Regions from separate parts of the Paenibacillus sp. DP01 genome, predicted to be linked through region 2. Evidence: riboswitches for the same ligand, from Rfam matches in the RefSeq annotation. Region 2 holds a riboswitch; the other holds the start of a gene.

Region 1 (3,765 bases), 1.8 Mb from region 2:
TTCCCCGTAGTAGTTCCAGCCAAGTATCGTTGTGAACGCAAATAAAATAAGGCTAATCGTCACGAGCTCTGCTCCAGCCGGAAAGGCACTGGAAAACGCATGCTGAGTCATCAGACCTCCATCATCATTTCCACTCCATATTCCCGTAACCAGCAATGTAAATCCTGTCAAATTACAAATAATCATCGTATCGATAAAAACGCCCGTCATGGATATTAGCCCTTGTTCTGCGGGCCATTTCGTCTTAGCTGCTGCTGCTGCGATTGGCGCACTTCCCAAACCAGCTTCATTTGCAAAGATCCCTCTGGCAACTCCGCTTCGCATCGCCAGCATAATCGTGGCTCCGGCAAATCCACCCGTCGCAGATGTTGTCGAGAAAGCCCCTTGTAATACTAGTGCGATCGCATGAGGAAGCTCTCCTGCAAACTTAATGAGTACGATTAAACAAACCACGATATAGAGCCCCGACATGAATGGAACAATCTTTGTGGATACCTTGGCGATACTTTTGAGTCCTCCAATCGTAACAACAGCCGTCAACACGGAAATAATGATTGCTGTAACTACTGTTGGCACGCCAAAGCTACTTTCCGTAGAAGAAACGATAGCCTTTACTTGCGGAAAAGTACCGATTCCAAATAGTGCTACAAGAATACCAGAAAAGGCAAACAACATCGCCAGCGGCTTGAAACGGCGGCCAAGCCCATTTTCAATATAATACATCGGTCCACCCGAAAATTGTCCGTTCCGGTCTTTAACACGGTATTTAACGGATAATAGCCCTTCCGCATATTTGGTTGCCATCCCGAAAAAAGCTGCAACCAGCATCCAGAATAATGAACCGGGCCCACCCAGTTTGATCGCTGTTGCGACACCGACGATACTTCCCGTACCTACAGTAGCTGCAAGTGCCGTACTCAATGCTCCAAAGCTACTGACATCCCCGCTGCCTTCGTCCGGCGCTTTACCAATTAGCTTGAGCGCTAAGGGCAATCGAATAATCTGAAGCATCTTCAGACGGATCGTTAGCCACAACCCAGTGCCCATGACGAGAATTAGAAGCGGCGCTCCCCACATCCAACTGTCAATCGTTTCTAACACATGTACCAAATTCATTTCAACCCGCTCCTTCAGCATAGTAGAAAACAAAAAAGAGTCAAATCTGTTGATTCGACTCTTGGAGAGGTTAAAGGCACGAAAAAATACAACCATCTTGTGCAGGATTTCACCTCTAAAAGCTTATAAAAAGCCTAGGGCTATCCCTGTCACAGGTTATTCGCGTCTCTGTCCTTTTGCCTGAGAGTTTAAGCAGATGTGATCTGCGGTGCACCTTCGGCGCCCAATTAAGGGTCTCTCCAGAGTTCTGTCCGTTTACGGTCCCTGCTCGTTGCTGTAAATCAGCCTAAGCACCTGAGAGTTTTGCCCCTTCGGTTGGAACTTTCATTCCATCTCCCGCAAACATCAACCAGACATATGAAATTTTTATTCATTATACAGAAAAATTTCAGCTTATTACAAGTGAAAAATTTGTGAAGCCCTCTGAAAGAATCAATAGAGTGTCTATACAAAAAGCGGGTACAGCAGATTGCATCCTGAGGATTTTCTCTGCTGTACCCGCCAAAACGATATGGAATTATAATTCTTCACCGTTGGTTGCTATCACATTTTTATACCAGTTAAATGAGTCCTTTTTGGAGCGTTGAAGCGTTCCGTTACCGTCATCATCCAGATCAACGTAAATAAATCCGTAGCGCTTGGACATTTCGGACGTAGACATGCTCACAAGGTCGATAGGTCCCCAGCTGGTGTAACCAATCAGATCAACACCGTCAGCAATCGCTTCCTTCATTTGGGCAATATGCTGACGCAAGTAATCAATGCGATACGTGTCATGCACAGAGCCGTCTTCTTCTACCTTATCATACGCACCCAGGCCATTTTCCACGATGAACAGTGGCTTTTGATAGCGATCATAAAACGTATTCAGTGTAACACGCAGGCCGATCGGATCGATCTGCCATCCCCAGTCGGAAGACTGCAGATACGGATTTTTCACACCGCCTATCAGGTTCCCTGCTGCCTTTTCGCCTTCTGGCCCTGCCGATACGGTCAAGGTCATATAGTAACTAAATGAGATAAAATCGACCGTGTTATTTTTCAAAATTTCGGCATCGCCGGGTTCTGTCTGGATCACAATATTATTTTCTTCAAAATAGCGGTTCATATAGTTGGGATATCCCCCACGAGCATGCACATCCGTAAAGAACAGGTTCATTTGATTTTCATGCTGTGCTTTCAGGATATCTTCTGGGTTACACGTATGTGGGTAGCTTTCAATGCGGGCCAGCATACAGCCGATCTGAGCACCCGGAATGATCTCATGTCCCCGTTTGGTCGCCAATGCACTTGCTACAAATTGATGGTGCAATGCTTGATATATCGCTTGTTGCTTGTTTTCTACACGGTCAATAACCACACCTCCGCCTGTAAACGGGCTCATAGTCATGACATTAATTTCGTTAAAGGTCAGCCAGTATTTTACTTTATCCTTATAGCGTGTAAATACCGTTTCGGCATATTTTACGTAATGATCCACGACTTCGCGTCCCAACCAGCCATTATACTTCTGTGTCAGACCTAGCGGTGTTTCATAATGCGACAGTGTTACCAAAGGCTCAATACCATACTTGCGCAGCTCATCGAATACATTGTCGTAGAATTGCAATCCCGCTTCATTCGGCTCGGCATCATATCCATTCGGGAAAATCCGCGACCAGTGGATGGACATCCGGAATACTTTAAAGCCCATTTCTGCAAACAAGGCAATATCTTCTTTGTAGTGGTGGTAAAAGTCCACACCTTCACGCTTTGGAAAACGGGCGTTTACCTTCCCTGCCAAGATGTCCTCCAGTCGTTCGGACGAAATTTCTATAGCATGATCGTTCTTACGTTCTGATTTAGGTACATAGGCTATCATGTCTGCGCTGGACAGACCTTTTCCATCTACGTCAAAAGCACCTTCCAATTGGTTGGCTGCAGTTGCCCCGCCCCAGAGGAAGTTTTTCGGGAATCCTTTTAGCGTCTTCGTCATGGTATGAAAACCTCTTTCCTTAATTTAATGTTTTCACTTTAGTCAGTAACCCGTCAGGTGCTGCAATGCGAATCCATAACTAACGGTAACCGTTCTCCTTTGAAATGCATCGACAGATGCTTTAAAATAGACGTAATGCCCTCATAAAGCATCCTAATTGTTGTAACGCGTTTCATGTCAAGTATTTTTTTCTTAGGTGAGGAGAAGCATCATGTCGAATCTTGATCAAATTGCAAAACTGGCAGGCTTTTCCAAAGCTACGGTTTCCAGAGTGTTAAATCAGTCCCCCCATGTAAGTCACGAAACTAGAGCTAAAATTTTAAAAATCATGCAGGAATTAGATTATGTTCCTAATCGGAATGCGATCTCTCTATCCAAGGGTCAGACGCTTCAGATTGGTATCATCACTTCAACTATCAATGAAATTGTGCTGGCATTTCTGGACAGCTTTGTGGAAATCGCAGGCCAATATGAATTCCAAACCATTATTTATACTTCGGGAGAAGACAAAAAGAAAGAGCTTCAAGCTTTCGAGGATTTAAAAAGAAAAAGAGTCGATGCGCTGGTCATCATTTCCTGCGTGAATGACACTGATTTTTTGAGTACCTATTGCAAATATGGACCGATCGTGGCATGGCAACGAATGGAGCATACTGATATTCGCTCCGTCGCTA
Region 2 (3,765 bases):
CCTGGTCAGCAATCAGTACGTTAAAATCATTCGCAAACGGAGCAGAAAAATTAGCTGTTTTCGATCCGGTAGCATGTCCGACGATGTAGCCTTCCACCGTCACTGTACCTCCACTGCCTTGGCGCTGAAGTGCTTCGTCTACTGTCAATGCTCCCTCTGCCTTGACCTGACCGAATGGAACGAGGATCCCAATCAACAGCGATACGATCGCTGCTAGATGCAGCACCCCTTTCAAGCGTGAACCTGTGAACCGCAAGCCTTTTACCATACGTCAATATCCCTCCTATAATTCCATAAATGTACTTGTCCTCTATCAGATTAGCTGTCAATCTTCTAATTCCTTCCTGATTTCATCCATAAATATGTAAATTTTAATCTTTTTTATCGGAAACTCGCCTGTTTATGTAAAAATTGAAACCTGCGATTGACACCGAGCACGGCATACATTACGCTAATAAAGATATGTAGAACGGTATACGCGAATGAAGATGACGGGAGAGTCTGTCCAGGGGCTTACACGCTGGCGGCACCGAAGGAGCAAGACGTCAGCACCCGGCTGGCGGATAATCTCTCAGGTCCATGTATCGTCATCTGACGCAACTCTGGAGAGAGCGCAAGCCACCCAAGGGGTAAGGCGGTAAGGACACCGCACGAAACTCTCAGGTAACGAGGACAGAGATAAGGGAAACTTCCTTATCCTGTCCTTTTTTGCGCTCACATTGTACGTCAGCATTAGGAACCGTCATAGCTGCGCACAAACGCGGAAATACCATATACTATGGTACTAGAACATACAGGGGGCCACACCATGCGTTTCAAAGATGTATTTTCCATTATCGGTCCGGCCATGACCGGACCTTCCAGTTCACACACTGCAGGCGCGGTGCGGCTTGCACGCGTTGCCCGTCACTGGCTCGGGATGCAGCCGGACCGTGCCCGCATGACACTGTACGGCTCCTTCGCCGACACCTACAAAGGACACGGTACAGACCTAGCACTCATCGCAGGCCTGCTCAATTACGATACAGACGACCACCGAATTCCAGATGCCGAGCAATGGGCGGAGCAGGCTGGAATGGCCGTGGAGTTTGCCGTCAGCGGACTACCCGCGCCCCATCCAAATACCGTCCGTTTTGAACTGTGGAAGGGTGAGAATCAGCGCACACTGCTGGGCTCCTCCATCGGCGGCGGCAGCATCCATGTCCAGCAGCTCAACGAATTCCGAGTCAACCTGACCGGGGAGCTGGCTACGTTGGTGCTTCTTCACTCGGATAAGCCCGGCACATTAGGTGCGGTGACTTCAGCACTCGGCGCTGCCGACATTAACATTGCCTATATGCATGTGGATCGCAAAGGCCGAGATGGTGAAGCACTTACCGCCATCGAAACGGACAGTCCTCCTACGGCTGAACTGATCGCAAAACTACGATCCTTACCACATATGTACGAAATTAAAATGATTAATTTGAAAAAAGGAGCTGAATCTGATGCGATTTAGCCATCTGCATGAAATCAGCGCCATATGCGCGGAGGAATCCACCACGATTGGCCGCCTGATGATTCAAGAGCAGGTACAAGAGACGAATACAACGGAAGAAAAGATCTTCCGCCAAATGTCTGATTATTATGAAGTCATGAAGGAGGCCGTTCATCGTGGTCAGACACAAGACACCGTATCCCGCAGTGGATTAACGGGCGGTGACGGCAAGCGTCTGGCCGAGTATCTGCGGGCAGGGGAAACCTGCTCCGGCGACGCCTCCGCACTCGCCATGGCTTATGCGCTCTCCGTGTCGGAGGTTAATGCGTCCATGGGGCGTATTGTGGCTACGCCCACTGCTGGCTCTTGTGGAGTCATCCCCGGTGTGTTCATTAGTGCGCAGGAGCGATTCGGCTGGGATGATGAGCATATGGTGCACGGCTTGTTCGCAGCCGGAGCCATTGGCTACGTCATCGCCAACAATTCCTTCATTTCCGGCGCGGAGGGAGGCTGTCAGGCTGAGATTGGCTCAGCCATCGGGATGGCCGCTGGAGCTATGGTCGAGCTACGCGGCGGCACACCTGAGCAGGCCGTTCACGCCGTAGGCCTAGCGCTCAAGAACACGCTCGGTCTGATTTGCGACCCCGTCGCCGGACTCGTCGAGATTCCGTGCATCGTGCGCAACGGGCTGGGAGCCGTGACCGCACTTGCCGCAGCGGATATGGCTTTGGCGGGTGTACGCAGCGCCATTCCGTCTGACGAAGTCATTGACGTGATGCTTGAAGTCGGCAGCGCAATGCCATCAAAGCACCGCGAGACCGCCAAAGGCGGCTTGGCCCAGACACCCACTGGCAAGCGTTTGACCGAATCACTGACACGCAACACATCAACCAAGAAGAATAAATCGTAGCTTCTAAGCTTTAAAAAATAAAAGAGCAAGCATATCGTCTCTAGACGTATGCTTGCTCTTTTTCTTTTCATTTTAACAGATTACTGAACGGTTACCTGTACCTTCGTCATTTTACCTGCATATTTCACTGTAATTACAGCTTTGCCCTTGCCCTGTGCCTTAATGTTGCCGTCTTTGACGGTCGCAACAATAATTCTGGACGAGGACCAGACAGCAGGTTTGGAAACATCCTTCTCCGACTCATCCTTATACGTGGCTGTAGCCGTAACTTTGGCCAGCTGCCCTGCCTTCAAAGTCAAGGCGACTTCGTCCGTTTGCAGGTATTTAAGCGTATCAACATCAACAGGTACGCTGATCACCTTACCGCCAAACTTCGCCTGAATGTTAGCCTTACCGTAGCTGACCGCGGTAACCTGACCCTTTTTGACGGTGGCTACCTTATAGTTGGACGTTTTCCATTCAGCTTGGGTTGTAACATCCTTTTCTTTGCCATCACTGGATTTAACTACAATCGCAATCGTTTTTTGATCCCCGGATTTTAGTGATAACGCAATGGCATCCGCTTCAATCTTTTGCGCTACGTCCACTTCTACCGTAAACGTAATGGTTTGCTTGCCATATGAAGCAGTGACCGTTGCCTTACCGCTTGCATTCGCTTTAATCAAACCTTCGCTAACTTCAACTACTTTTACATTACTAGTAGTCCAAGTGGCGTCCTTGGTTACGTCTGTTTTTGTGCCACCACTCTTAACGCCTGTTATTTTCAGCTGCTTTGTTTCCTGAGCACCAAGCGCAATTACACGCGAGTCTGTTTCCAGACGGTCCACAAGACCCACTTGTACGTTTATTGTCAGTTTTTTGCCGTTATAGGTCGCTGTAATAACCGCTTTACCGGCTGCTTTACCCGTAATCGTTCCTTTGGACACAGAAGCAATATCTTCCGCGCTTGAAGCCCACTCCGCATCCTGTGTCACGTCTTCCTTGCGTCCATCCGCATAAGTAGCCGTCAGAGTTGCAGTATAGTCCTCATTAATATCAATCGTTGCCGTTTTGGAAGACAAAGACAGATCACCAGGCACATTTACGGATACTGTAGCTGTAGCTGTTTTGCCGCCATAAGAAGCTGTGATCGTAGCCTCACCTGTTTTATAACCTGTGACTTCCCCCGCGCTGACAAAAGCGATATCTTCATTGCTGGATTTCCACTCTGCCTTACTTGTGATATCTTCTTCCGTACCTGTTACGTACGTTGCAGTCAGCTTGAGCTTTTTGGATTCCTTGGCGTTCAAGCTCAGCTTGTCCTCGCTCAAATCCAGAAATCTAGAGGTTTCGACATCTGTCTTGATCGAAACTGTCTTATCTCCATACTTAGCAGACA

What was found. Region 2 has a riboswitch for glycine ahead of sdaAB (L-serine ammonia-lyase, iron-sulfur-dependent subunit beta). Riboswitches for the same ligand answer to the same signal wherever they lie in the genome.
Region 1: it holds a riboswitch for glycine, as region 2 does, so the genes downstream of both, ACH59B_RS19310 (sodium:alanine symporter family protein) here and sdaAB (L-serine ammonia-lyase, iron-sulfur-dependent subunit beta) in region 2, are expected to answer to the same signal.

Annotation. Positions count from the first base shown of each region.
Region 1 covers NZ_CP173059.1:4,411,032-4,414,796, forward strand. The annotation lists gene ACH59B_RS19310 (sodium:alanine symporter family protein) at 1-1,116, opposite strand, end outside; glycine riboswitch at 1,275-1,369, opposite strand; gene ACH59B_RS19315 (glycoside hydrolase family 1 protein) at 1,634-3,091, opposite strand; gene ACH59B_RS19320 (LacI family DNA-binding transcriptional regulator) at 3,303-3,765, shown strand, end outside.
Region 2 covers NZ_CP173059.1:463,368-467,132, reverse strand. The annotation lists gene ACH59B_RS02075 (DUF6359 domain-containing protein) at 1-268, opposite strand, end outside; glycine riboswitch at 483-597, shown strand; gene sdaAB (L-serine ammonia-lyase, iron-sulfur-dependent subunit beta) at 809-1,498, shown strand; gene sdaAA (L-serine ammonia-lyase, iron-sulfur-dependent, subunit alpha) at 1,488-2,387, shown strand; gene ACH59B_RS02060 (Ig-like domain-containing protein) at 2,468-3,765, opposite strand, start outside.